Regions from separate parts of the Sphingobium cloacae genome, predicted to be linked through region 3. Evidence: riboswitches for the same ligand, from Rfam matches in the RefSeq annotation. Region 3 holds a riboswitch; each other region holds the start of a gene.
What was found. Region 3 has a riboswitch for cobalamin ahead of SCLO_RS14280 (DUF1852 domain-containing protein). Riboswitches for the same ligand answer to the same signal wherever they lie in the genome.
Positions count from the first base shown of each region.

Region 1: it holds a riboswitch for cobalamin, as region 3 does, so the genes downstream of both, SCLO_RS05190 (adenosylcobinamide-GDP ribazoletransferase) here and SCLO_RS14280 (DUF1852 domain-containing protein) in region 3, are expected to answer to the same signal.
Region 2: it holds a riboswitch for cobalamin, as region 3 does, so the genes downstream of both, SCLO_RS10200 (TonB-dependent receptor) here and SCLO_RS14280 (DUF1852 domain-containing protein) in region 3, are expected to answer to the same signal.

Region 1 covers NZ_AP017655.1:1,054,703-1,058,748, forward strand. The annotation lists gene cbiB (adenosylcobinamide-phosphate synthase CbiB) at 1-570, opposite strand, end outside; gene SCLO_RS05185 (aminotransferase class I/II-fold pyridoxal phosphate-dependent enzyme) at 563-1,543, opposite strand; gene SCLO_RS05190 (adenosylcobinamide-GDP ribazoletransferase) at 1,540-2,292, opposite strand; cobalamin riboswitch at 2,497-2,682, opposite strand; gene proS (proline--tRNA ligase) at 2,750-4,046, opposite strand, start outside.
Region 2 covers NZ_AP017655.1:2,048,880-2,052,925, forward strand. The annotation lists gene SCLO_RS10200 (TonB-dependent receptor) at 1-1,468, opposite strand, end outside; cobalamin riboswitch at 1,648-1,895, opposite strand; gene SCLO_RS10205 (helix-turn-helix domain-containing protein) at 1,992-2,723, opposite strand; gene SCLO_RS10210 (marine proteobacterial sortase target protein) at 2,897-4,046, shown strand, end outside.
Region 3 covers NZ_AP017655.1:2,901,534-2,905,579, reverse strand. The annotation lists gene SCLO_RS14285 (short-chain fatty acyl-CoA regulator family protein) at 1-987, shown strand, start outside; cobalamin riboswitch at 1,278-1,498, shown strand; gene SCLO_RS14280 (DUF1852 domain-containing protein) at 1,620-2,627, shown strand; gene SCLO_RS14275 (methionine synthase) at 2,654-3,682, shown strand; gene SCLO_RS14270 (mechanosensitive ion channel family protein) at 3,774-4,046, opposite strand, start outside.

The DNA.
Region 1 (4,046 bases), 1.8 Mb from region 3:
GTGACCGATCAGGCTGTCGGCGGTGTTGATGGCCTTGTAGGCCCAGATTCCCGGCAGCCCTCCGACGATCAACCAGAAGAGCGGCGCGGCCACTCCATCGCAGAAGCTTTCCGACAGGCTCTCGATCGCGGCGCGGGCGATGCCGGGTTCGTCGAGCGTTTCGGTGTCCCGGCCCACGATCATCGACACGTCCTGCCGCGCACGTGCCTCATCGCCCTCCCCCAGATGGCGGGCGATCGGCCGGACATGCTCGAACAGGCTGCGTTGCGCGAGGGCGGGCCAGGCAAGAATCGCCATGCCAAGCCATGCAAGGGAACCGAGCCAGCGGCGGCAGAGCCCTTCCAGCAGAAGAGCGCCGCCGGCCGAGACGGCCAACAACAGCATCACGGTCAGAACCCCGATAGCGCGGCGAAGCCCCGCGCTCCATCGCGCTTGGTTCCCGTAACGTTCGGACAGGGTGATGATCCGGGCGAAGAAACCGACGGGATGGCCGATCCGGGCATAAAGCGCGCGCGGCCATCCGATGACCGCATCGAGGGCAAGGGCCGCGAAGGCGATCGGCTCAGCCAAGGAGGGCCCTTTGCAGGCGGTCGAGCGCCTCCTCCGTTTCGGGGAGGCCGATCCGCAGCCAGCGGGGTTCGTAGTCGAAGGGACGCGTCAGGATGGTCTGTTTCGCCAGTCGCTCGAACAGCGCCATCGCATCGTCGGCCACGATCAGCCGGAACAGCGGACAGGCGCCGACGGGCGAGTATCCGCAGCCCGTCAGCACATCGTCCAGCCGCCGTCTTTCGCGGGGCAGGCGCTCCCGCATCGCCGCGATCCAGTCGCGGTCGGCATAGGCGGCTCTCCCGATGGCGATGGCGGCGGCGGAAACCGGCCATGCCCCAAGCTTTCGCCGCATCCGGCCGACGATGGCTTCCGGGCCGAGCAGGAAGCCGAGCCTCAAGCCCGCCAATCCGAAGAATTTGCCGAAGGAGCGGAAGATGAGCAGCCGTCGATCATCCGCTATATCCCGCGCCAGACTGGTCGCCGGATCGCTGTCGGCAAAGGCTTCGTCAACGATCAGCCATTCCTCGTCCGCTCTGCGGTCGGCCAGGTCGAGCAGCGCGTCGCGCGGCCAGCAATGGCCGTCGGGATTATTGGGATTGGCGAGAATGATGGTGCCGCCATCCGGACTCTCCATCGCCGCCGCCGTTATCGCCGAGGATAGCGGGAACATATCCTCATGCGTGCGATAGCAGGGGGCAAGATATCGCGCGCGCGGGCCGAGCAGATCGCTGGCCAGGCGCAGGCCCGTTTCGGTTCCCGGAAGGGCGCAGACATGCCGGGGGTCCACATCGAAATAGACGGCCGCGATTTCCTCCATCTCCCGCAGATCGGTTTTCGAAGGCAGGCCGCGCCAGTCGATGGCCATCCCCGCCGCGCCCGGCCAGCCATGCGGGTTGATGCCGGTCGACAGATCGATCCACGGATCGCCGCCTTCGCCGAACCACGCCCGCGCCGCGTCGAGATCGCCGCCATGCCATGTCCATGGGCTTTTCATGACAACCGCGCTCCCACGACCAGCGCCATCAGGAGCGCGGCTTCGATCCACTCGATGCCAGCGCCGTGGCCGTCACCGGAAATGCCGCCGATATGGCGCTTGATCCACCAGCCCCAGAGCGGAATCAGGATGAGGGCAACGAGCAGGGCCGGGAACAGAAAGGAAGCGGCAAGCGCCGCGCCTGTCCATGCCAGCATATCGAACGGGCGCACGGCGCCCCGGAAGCGGGAAGCCAGACCTTCGTGGAGCGGCGGCAGCCCATAGGTCCAGATCAACGGGCCGATCCGGGCGATGAAGGGAATGGCGACGAGCCCCAGCCATGGCGGACGGGCGGGGCCCGGCAGAGTGAGGAGGGCGTGGACCAGCACCAGCTTGCCCAGGAGCAGGAGGACGATGGCGATGGCGCCGAAGCTGCCGATATGGGGATCGGTCAGCGCGGCCATCATCCTTTCGCGATGGCCATGCGCCGCGCCGCGGGCGTCGGCGATATCCGCCAGTCCGTCGAGATGAAGGCCGCCCGTCACCGCGACCCACAGAAGCAGTCCGGTCAGCGCCCCGACCCATGGATCGACCAGGCCGCCAGCCCAGATACCCCATGTGACGATCAGGCCCACGATCAGGCCGACGGCGGGGAACCAGCGCATGGCCGGGGGGAAATCGGCAGGCGTGAAGGCGATCCGGGGTGTGGGCAGCCGGGTCAGGAACTGCGTGGCGATGATGAAGCCCTTCACGGCCGCGCCCCTGCCCATGGGTGGAGGGAGCGTTCGCGATTCCATGAAGGAGATGGCGAAGTGATCGTGTTTCGGGATTCGGGGGGCATGGTGGACCTTCCGCAGCGAGGGCCGGCCCGGAGGAGGCGGACGGGGCGGGTGCCGCCGTCCTGCCTGCCGCCCGGCGCGGTGGGACTGTCGCCACGCGGGGGAGCCCGTCCGCATGGCGCACCCTGGCCGCGCGGAGAACGACTGCGGCGGGCCGGTATCCTGGCTTGCGGGTCAGGGCCGGATGCGCCGCCTTCTCAGAACCATGCGATTCCAATGACTTATGGCGCGCGGCTATCCGCTCACAGTTGCAGGGGCAGCTGAGGTTCTTCCCCTCATTCCCGTTTATCCCTTTCGGGAACCTGTCGCATGGCGCGGAATAGGAAAGTTATGATCCCGCGTCAATCGAGGCCCGACCGGCGGCCGACGCCCCGCGCCGTCCGCCCCCTTAATAGGAGCGCCCGACCAGAACGCGCTCGACCGCCGCCTGCCCGGTGAAGATGCAGGCGCCGTCGGCCGCTTCCGCATCCAGCGGCACGTTGCGCAGGGTCAGCTTCTCGCCCTTCAGCCATTCGACCACCTTGTCGAGCGCCGCGCCGGTCGGCCTGCTCCACTGGACGAGCGCCCAGCCCGGCTTCGCGCTGGCGGCGAAATAGGCCTTCAGGGCATCCAGCGACGCAATATCCTTGTCCACATGGCCGTGCAGCCGGCCGTGCGCCTCGGCGAACAGCGCCCGCTGGACCTCTTCCAGCGCGGCGGCCGCTCCGGCGATGAAATCGTCCCGCGGCACGACCTGGCTGTCGAGCTTTCCATCCGCCCGATAGAGCCGGTCGCGGCGCAGCACCGACACATTGCCGCCGGCGACATCCCGGCCGCCGACCTCGATCACGATCGGCGCGCCCTTCTTGACCCAGCCCCAGCGCTTGTTGGCGGCCTTGGCGGGGCGCTTGTCCAGCAGGGCGCGGACAGGCTCGCGGAACACGTCCCTGCCGTTCAGCTCCTCCACCAGCGCGGCGCAATAATCGAGGATCGCGGCGTCCTCCTCCGTATCGCGCAGCATCGGCACGACGACGATCTGATAGGGCGCGACACGCGGCGGCACCCGCAGCCCGTCATCGTCGCCATGCACCATGATGAGCCCGCCGATCATGCGCGTGGACATGCCCCAGCTGGTCGTCTGGGCCAGTTCCTGCTGCCCTTCGGCATTCTGGAACCGGATATTCTGCGCCTGGCTGAAAGTGGTGCCCAGGAAATGGGACGTGCCCGCCTGAAGCGCCTTCCCGTCCTGCATCATCGCTTCGATGGAATAGGTGGCGACAGCGCCCGGAAAACGCTCATTTTCCGGCTTTTCGCCCGCGATGACCGGCAGCGCGACGCATTCCTCGGCGAAGCTGCGATAGACTTCGAGCATCTTCATCGTCTCGTCCATCGCTTCGTCGACCGAGGCGTGGGCGGTATGCCCTTCCTGCCAGAGGAACTCGCTGGTGCGCAGGAACATGCGGGTGCGCATTTCCCAGCGCACGACATTCGCCCACTGGTTGATGAGCACCGGCAGGTCGCGCCAGCTTTGCACCCAGCGGGAGAAAGCCGCGCCGATCACCGTTTCGGACGTGGGACGCACCACCAGCGGCTCTTCCAGCTTCGCTTCGGGGTCCGGCACCATCCGGCCGTCCTTCTGGATCAGGCGGTGATGGGTGACCACCGCCATTTCCTTGGCGAAGCCGTCCACATGCTCGGCTTCCTTC
Region 2 (4,046 bases), 850 kb from region 3:
CGGCCGCCGTCGCATATTGTCCGTAGAGCGCCAATGCCGGCACCGGATTATAAACCGCGCCGACGCGCCAGGTGACGGCATCGGGGGTGGCCGTGAAATTATTGGCGGCGTTCACATAATCCGTCTTGGTGATTTCCGGCTGGTCGTAGCGCAGCCCGCCCACCAGCGAGAATTGCTCGCTGAACTTCAGCCGATCCTCGGCAAAGATGGAATATTGGCGGATCTTGTTGGTATAGCGCGGCCTGGTCGGCGCGCTCGCCTGATGGATGAAAAGGCCGGGCACCGGATCGATGGCGTCGACCAGCCGCGTCGCGTTGTTGCCGCTGTTACTGACATTCTTGTAGCTGATCCGGTTGATGTCGAACCCCAGGACCAGCTGGTTTTCCAGTCCGCCGATCTGGTGCGCCAGGTTCGCGGTGGTCCGGTTCCCCGTCTGCTTCTGGATATGGTAGAGTTCGAGAAAGCTCGACTGCCGCACCTGTGCCGGGCTGTCCGCCGTCGCAGGCACATAGGTGACGCTTTCCGCATTCTTCCAATATTTATTGGCCCAGAGATGATAGAAGGTGCTGCGGATCGTCAGCGCTTCGGAAGGAGTCCATTCCACCTTCGCCTGACTCCAATTGTCCCGGAAGCGCAGGTTGGCGTCGGCGGCATTGTAATTGTTGCGGCGAAGCGACCGGTCGAGCTTGCCGTTCACCAGCGGTACGCCGAACCAGGTGCGCGGGCTCTGGCTGCTATAGTCGTGCGAAAGGGTGATGCTGAGGTCCGCAGCCGGTTTCAGCCGAACCGCCCCGGAAAGCGCCAGCGCATGGGAATCCCCCCGATCCATCCAGCCTTCCGACCGACGATAGCTGGCATCGGCGCGGAAGCCGACGCCCGCGACGACCGGACCGCCCGCCCCCGCCGCAACGTTCAGGCTGTCATAGGACGCAAAGCCGATGCGGCCGCTGGCCATCATCTCGTCCGAAGGTTCTTTGCGCACGACGTTGACCGCGCCGCCAATAGCGCCCTCGCCATAGAGGACCGAGGCGGGACCGCGCAGGATTTCCACGCTCTGCGCCATCCACGGATCGGCCGGGAAAGTCAGCGTGTTGTTGTACATGCGCATCCCGTCATAAAGCGTCATAACCGAGTTCTGTCCGGTGAAACCGCGCGCCGAGAGGCCGTAGCCGAACACGCCCGACATATTGACGATACCGGTCGCGCGGGCGGCCGCATCCTGGATGGTGAGGTCGCCGCGCAGGCGAATCGCATCCCCATCCAGCGTTTCGACGCTGGCGGGCATCTCCAGCGGCGTCAGGCCAAGACGGCTCGCGCCTTCGGTCTTATGGTTCAGGCGGAGCGGATCGACCGTGCCGGTGACGACGATCGTCGCATTGTCCGCCACCGCACCGGGATGCTCGGCGTGGACAACGACCGGTGCGGCCAGTGCCGGGACCGCGATCGCGGCCGAAACATATTTCAACATTCTCTTCCCCCGTCGGCGTCTCACGACAAATGGGCGGGGGCGTGCCGTTCGCGAACGGTCGGCAACCGGCATCGGCCGGACGCCTGAGGCGACCGACACGCGGCTCCGATGCGGCCCCTGCCGCTCGTTCGTCGCTCAGACGGAGTTCACCGTGCCGCGGCCATCCCCTGGACCAGGGCAAGAGCGACCAGACGCCGGCAGGTCTCCTGGCTCATGGGTCATCGCTTGACATACGGCCTTCCCAGGCCCCGCAGGATTTAGCGTCCGGCCCAGTGGCTGGCGGCTCGGGCGCAATGCCGTCCGCACTTATATGTCGCGCTCGCCACTTACAGTTGCAGGGACAGCTGCGGGATAAGGCCTCGAACGACCCGCACCGCATTCCCTTTTCATCCCCGTCTCCGGGGAAACCGACGCGATCTTCATCCTCCCTACGGCCGAAGGACGCGGAAAGGACAAGGCTCTTTATATTTTAGGCTTGAACTAGGCAATAGCTATCCGACAGGGTCCGGCTGGCGCGGTCGCATCATGGCCGCCAGCGGCAGAAATCATCCTGCATGGCCCGGTCCAATGTCGCGCGGCAATCCGCATAGGCCGGGTGGGCCGGTTCGATCACGCCCATCGCCATGTCGGGCAACTGCGCCTGCGGCACGAAGGCAATCGGACAGGCAACCGGCACCAGTTGCGATCCCGCGCCGACCTGCAAGGTTGTCAGCAGGCCGAACATCCGCCCCTCGCGCGTCGGACGGCTGAGGATGATGAGCCGGTGCTGCCCCTGCTCATTGGTCGAAAGATAGATATGTCCCGACAGGTTGGGCATCGACACATGGCCCGACTGGGCGAAGGCGCCGTCCGCGCGGTCCGCCTCGGCGAAGCGCAGATAGCCCGCCGCCTCGTCCCATGCGACCCGCGTCCGATAGGCGATGACCGCGCCCGGCGTGCCGAAACTGGCCCGCAGCGTCACATAATCCTGTTCGATCCAGCGGATCGCGGCGCGGCTGTAGGCACCCATATGATCGGGCGCCAGATCACGCCCCACACCCGGATCGCCACCATTCCCGCCACGCAACGCCGCGCCCAGCGCCTCCTCGATCCTCACTACCGTCGCCAGGGTGAAGGGGCGGCTGCCCGATAGCGCCTTTTCCAGCGTCGACAGGCTGATCCGCGCCATATCCGCCAGCGCCTGCCGCGACATGCGCCGCCGCGCCAGTTCTTCGCGCAGCCTTTCGGCAAATCCCTCGTCCGCTTCCGGCTGCATCGGCTTCCCCCATAAGGACCGGACAATTCCGCACAAAACCGCACAATCCGTCAAGCCCCTTCGCGCGCGCCGCACATCCCTGCCCGCTCCGGCAAGAAACGGCATGGCTTGCCGATGGCTGTCCGGCATGGCGCGCGCCTAGTGGAAAGGCTCCTCATTTCATGGAGTCCGCCATGCCCCTTTGCCTCTTTCCCCGCCGGTCGCGCAGTCGTCTGGCGCTCGGCCTCTCGCTGCTTCTGGGCCTTGTCGCCCTCATCTTCCTGACGAGCCGCCTCACCGCCGCCGAACCGGCCGCCGATCCCGACGCCATCGGCAGCGGCACGCTGATGCTGCAAGGAAAAGGGGTCGCCACCGCCATGCCCGCCATGCGGCTGGGCACCGACATGGACGTAACCGTCAGCGGCCAGACCGCCCGCGTGCGCGTGACGCAGGCGTTCCGCAACAGCGGCAATCAGTGGATGGAGGCGACCTATCTCTACCCGCTGCCGGAAGAGGGCGCGGTCGACAGCCTGAAGATGGTAGTCGGCCAGCGCGTCATCATCGGCCATATCAAGCGCCGGGAGGAAGCCCGCGCCATCTACGAGAAAGCCCGCGAGGAAGGGAAGAAGGCGGGCCTCGTCGAATCCGAACGCCCCAATCTGTTCCGCAACAGCGTCGCCAATGTGGGACCGGGCGAGACGGTGCTGATCTCCATCGAATATCAGGCCCCCGTCCGCCAGCTCAGCGGCGAGTTCGCGCTGCGCCTGCCGCTGGTCGCGGGGCCGCGCTACACGCCGCAGCAGACCCCCGCCGCCGACGCGCAGGCCGTGACCGCGCGCCTCGCGCATCCCACGCTGGGCAAGGATCTGAACCCCGTTTCGATCACCGTCCGCCTCACCCCCGGCTTCAAGCCCGCCAATCTCATCAGCCCCTGGCACCGCATCGCGGTCGAGCAGGACGGCGAGCAGAACCGCACCATCCGCCTCGCCGACGGCGAAGTCCCCGCCGACCGCGACTTCGAGCTGCGCTGGCGTTCGGCCAGCGCCGATCCGACGATCGGCCTGTTCCGTCAGACCCTGAATGGCGAAGATTATCTGATGGCCGCCATCACCCCCCCGATGCAGGAGCGGAAACGCGCCGCGCCTCCCCGCGAAATGGTTTTCGTCATCGACAATAGCGGCTCCATGGGCGGCCAGTCGATGGATGCGGCCAAGGACAGCCTGCTCTATGCGCTCGGCACGCTCCGCCCGCAGGACCGCTTCAACATCATCCGGTTCGACGACACGATGACGCGCCTGTTCGACGACAGCGTCCCCGCCACGGCGGAGCAGATCGCGCTGGCCC
Region 3 (4,046 bases):
ATGCCCTTCGAGCAGGTGCGCGACTTCTTCTACGCCCGGCACAATCATGTCGAACCCCTGGATGAGGCGGCCGAGCGCCTTTACCGCCAAGCTGGTCTGACCCCTCGTTCGATCCATGCCGGCCTGACCGCCTTGCTGGGCGAACGGCATCGCGTGCAGGTCATCGGCGGCGACAGCGATGCGGCCCAACGCCGTTATGATCCGGCTACGCGCACCCTCTATGTTTCCGACCAATTAAACCAAGGCCAGCAGGCGTTCCAGATGGCCACTCAACTCGCCTTTCTGGAGCATGGCGACATCATTGCCAGGCTCACGGACAATCCAATCCTCACCAGCGACGAAGCACGAAGGCTGGCGCGCATCGGCCTCGCCAACTATTTCGCCGGTGCGCTGATTCTGCCCTATGGGGACTTCCTCGCCGCAGCCGAAGCGGAAGGCTATGACATCGAAAAGCTCGGGCGCCGCTTCGGCGTGGGCTTCGAAACAGTCTGCCACCGGCTTTCGACGCTGCAACGGGCGGAAGCGCGCGGCATCCCCTTTTTCTTCGTGCGGGTCGATCGCGCCGGCAACATCTCCAAGCGTCAGTCTGCGACGGACTTCCATTTCTCGCGTGTCGGCGGCACCTGCCCGCTGTGGAAAGTCTATGAAGCCTTCGCCCAGCCCGGTCGCGTGTTGCGCCAGATCGCGCAGATGCCCGATGGGCGCACCTATTTGTGGATCGCGCGAACGGTGGGCAGCGTCAATGCCGGCTTCGGCATGCCGGGCAAGACATTCGCCATTGGGCTTGGCTGCGACATCCGCCATGCTTCACGCCTTGTTTATGCGCGCGGGTTCGACCTCAGCGATCCGAGCGCCGCGACACCTATCGGCGCCGGATGTAAGGTCTGCGAGCGTCAGGCCTGCCCGCAACGCGCTTTCCCGCCCGTCGGGCGGGCGATTGCCGTCGACGAAAATCGCAGCGCGCCGACGCCCTATCCAGTGGCTTGAGAGAGAAACGCTCTGATCGCGCGGCGTTGGGTCCATCCACCGGCCTTGGCTCAGTTCCTGAAGACGACTGTCCTTCTCCCGTTCATGACGACCCTGTGCGCCACATGCCAGCCGACCCTCATGCGTTTCGCCGCCCAATGCGGGGTTGGCGCGTCGACATCCATTCTTTCGAAATATGGCATTTCGATGGGCAAGCGGGTGCGTGTCGATCCTCAGTTGGCGCGACAATCTGCACCGATTGCATATAAAGAAATCTTTATATGGACCTTGACAGGAAGCTCGCGATGGTGTGTAAGCCGCTCGTCGAGGTTCCCCGCCTCAGGCGTGACGGCGGGGCTAAGACGGGAAGCCGGTGATGTCTGCTAGACAGAGTCCGGCGCTGCCCCCGCAACTGTAAGCGGCGAGTGGCGGTTCCATTTCGTGTCACTGGGCTTCCGCAAGAAGCTCGGGAAGGCCGGAACCGCCGCGATGACCCGTAAGCCAGGAGACCTGCCTCCGACGCGATAACGTTCCTCGGACGGGGGTTCCTCCGGTGGATCGCGCTAGAAGCAAAGGCTCGTGGCGTAAGCATCGTCCGGGCCTGTCCTGCGCGCTCTTCCCTTGGCCTCCTGTCCGGCAAAAACAGGTGTGTCATGACGAATAGCGGGTTTACCTTCTCCATCAGCAGCATCCCGTTCAACGAGGATTATCGTCCCGCCGACGCCACGCGGATCACCACCAATTTCGCGAATCTGGCGCGAGGAGAGAACCGTCAGGAAAATCTGCGCAACACTCTGAAGATGATCGACAATCGCTTCAATTCGATCATGCATTGGGACAATCCCGCTGGGGATCGTTATGCGGTCGAACTGACGATCATCTCTGCGGAGTTGAAGATCGGCGCGCGGGAGGATGACGATCATTTCCCGCTGATCGAAATCCTACAGACAACCGTCATCGACACGCGCAGCGGTGAACGCATCCCCGGCATGGTCGGCAATAATTTCTCATCCTATGTCCGCGACTATGATTTCAGCATCCTGCTGCTAGACCACCTCAAGCAGAACCCCCACGGCGGCGCACCGGAAGGCTTTGGCGACCTGCATGGAAAATTGTTCAAGCACTTCCTCAATTCCAGCGCTTATCGGGACAATTTCAGCAAGCCGCCGGTCATCTGCCTGAGCGTGTCGAGCCGGGAAACCTATCACCGGACAGCCAATGTCCACCCCATCCTCGGCATTGAGTACAAGAACGACAAAGTCTCCGCGACCGATGCCTATTTCGCGAAGATGGGGATGAAGGTTCGCTACTTCATGCCGCCGCACGCCGTCGCGCCCCTGGCTTTCTATCATCTCGGCGGCCTGCTCGACGACTACACCCATCTGGAGCTCGCCAGCACGATCAGCACGATGGAAACCTTCCAGAAAATCTATCGTCCCGAAATCTACAATGCCAATTCCGTTGCCGCGCAGGACTATCGGCCGAGCCTGAAATATCAGGACTATTCGCTGACCCTCATCGTTTACGACCGCGAAGAACGCAGCAGGCTCGCGGTCGAACAGGGCAAGTTCGCCCAGGAGCATTTCATCAAGCCGCATGCGGCGGTGCTCGAACAATGGTCGTCGCGCCATGCCGCTGTCGTTGATGCTGTAGCTGCCTGATCCATCCCATTTACGAGGCCCTATCCATGAAGACATTGTTGCCCACCTCGACCGCCGGCAGCCTGCCCAAGCCCTCCTGGCTCGCGGAGCCCGAAAAGCTCTGGGCGGCCTGGAAATTGCAGGGCGAGCAATTGTCGGAGGGCAAGAAGGACGCGCTGCGCCTGGCGGTGAACGATCAGGAGCAGGCCGGCATCACGATCGTCGGCGACGGCGAACAGACACGCCAGCATTTCGTCACCACCTTTGTCGAGCATTTGAGCGGCGTCGATTTCGAGAAGCGCGAAACCGTCAGGATTCGCAACCGTTATGATGCGAGCGTGCCGACGGTCGTCGACGCAGTGGCGCGGACGAAGCCCGTCTTTGTGGAGGACGCCAGATATCTGCGCGCGCAGACGGATCAGCCGATCAAATGGACCCTGCCCGGCCCCATGACGATGATCGATACGCTCTACGACGCCCACTACAAGAGCCGCGAGAAGCTCGCCTGGGAGTTCGCGAAGATCCTCAATCAGGAAGCAAAGGAGCTGGAAGCCGCCGGCATCGACATCATCCAGTTCGACGAACCGGCCTTCAACGTCTTCTTCGACGAGGCGAACGACTGGGGCATCGCCACGTTGGAAAAGGCGGCAGAGGGGCTGAAGTGCGAAACGGCGGTCCACATCTGCTATGGATATGGCATCAAGGCTAATACGGACTGGAAAAAAACGCTGGGTTCCGAATGGCGGCAGTATGAGGAAACATTCCCCAATCTGCGGAAGTCGAAGATCGACATCATTTCGCTGGAATGTCATCATTCCCACGTTCCGATGGACCTCATCGAACTCATCCGGGGCAAGAAGGTGATGGTCGGCGCCATCGACGTGGCGAGCGACACGATCGAGACGCCGGAGGAAGTGGCCGGCACGCTGCGAAACGCGCTGGAATTCGTGGATGCGGACAAGCTTTATCCGTCCACCAATTGCGGCATGGCCCCATTGTCCCGTCAGGTCGCGCTGGGCAAGCTCAACGCCTTGGGTGCCGGCGCGGCGATCGTCCGGAAAGAGCTGTCGGCCTGACGGATTGCAGAGGGTTTCGCGAGCGTCAGGCGACCTTCCTCTGGCAGTACCCCCATCATGCATCGGACAGGGACAGGGAAACTGAATCCGGCTAGACCGGAGCGCGCTCCATTCCACGGCTCCCCGCCAAGCCCGTCAGGTCGGCTCCCGCGGGACGTTGGAACAATCGAAGCCCGAATTCCGGCAGGATCGCGATCAGATGGTCGAATATGTCCGCTTGCACGCCCTCATATTCGGCCCAGACCGTGCTGGTGACGAAAGCGTAGATTTCCAGCGGCAGGCCGTTTTCGCCCGGCGCGAGTTGCCGCACCAGCAGCGTCTTGTCCCGCGCGATGTCCTCGCGCGATTCCAGATAGGCCAGCAC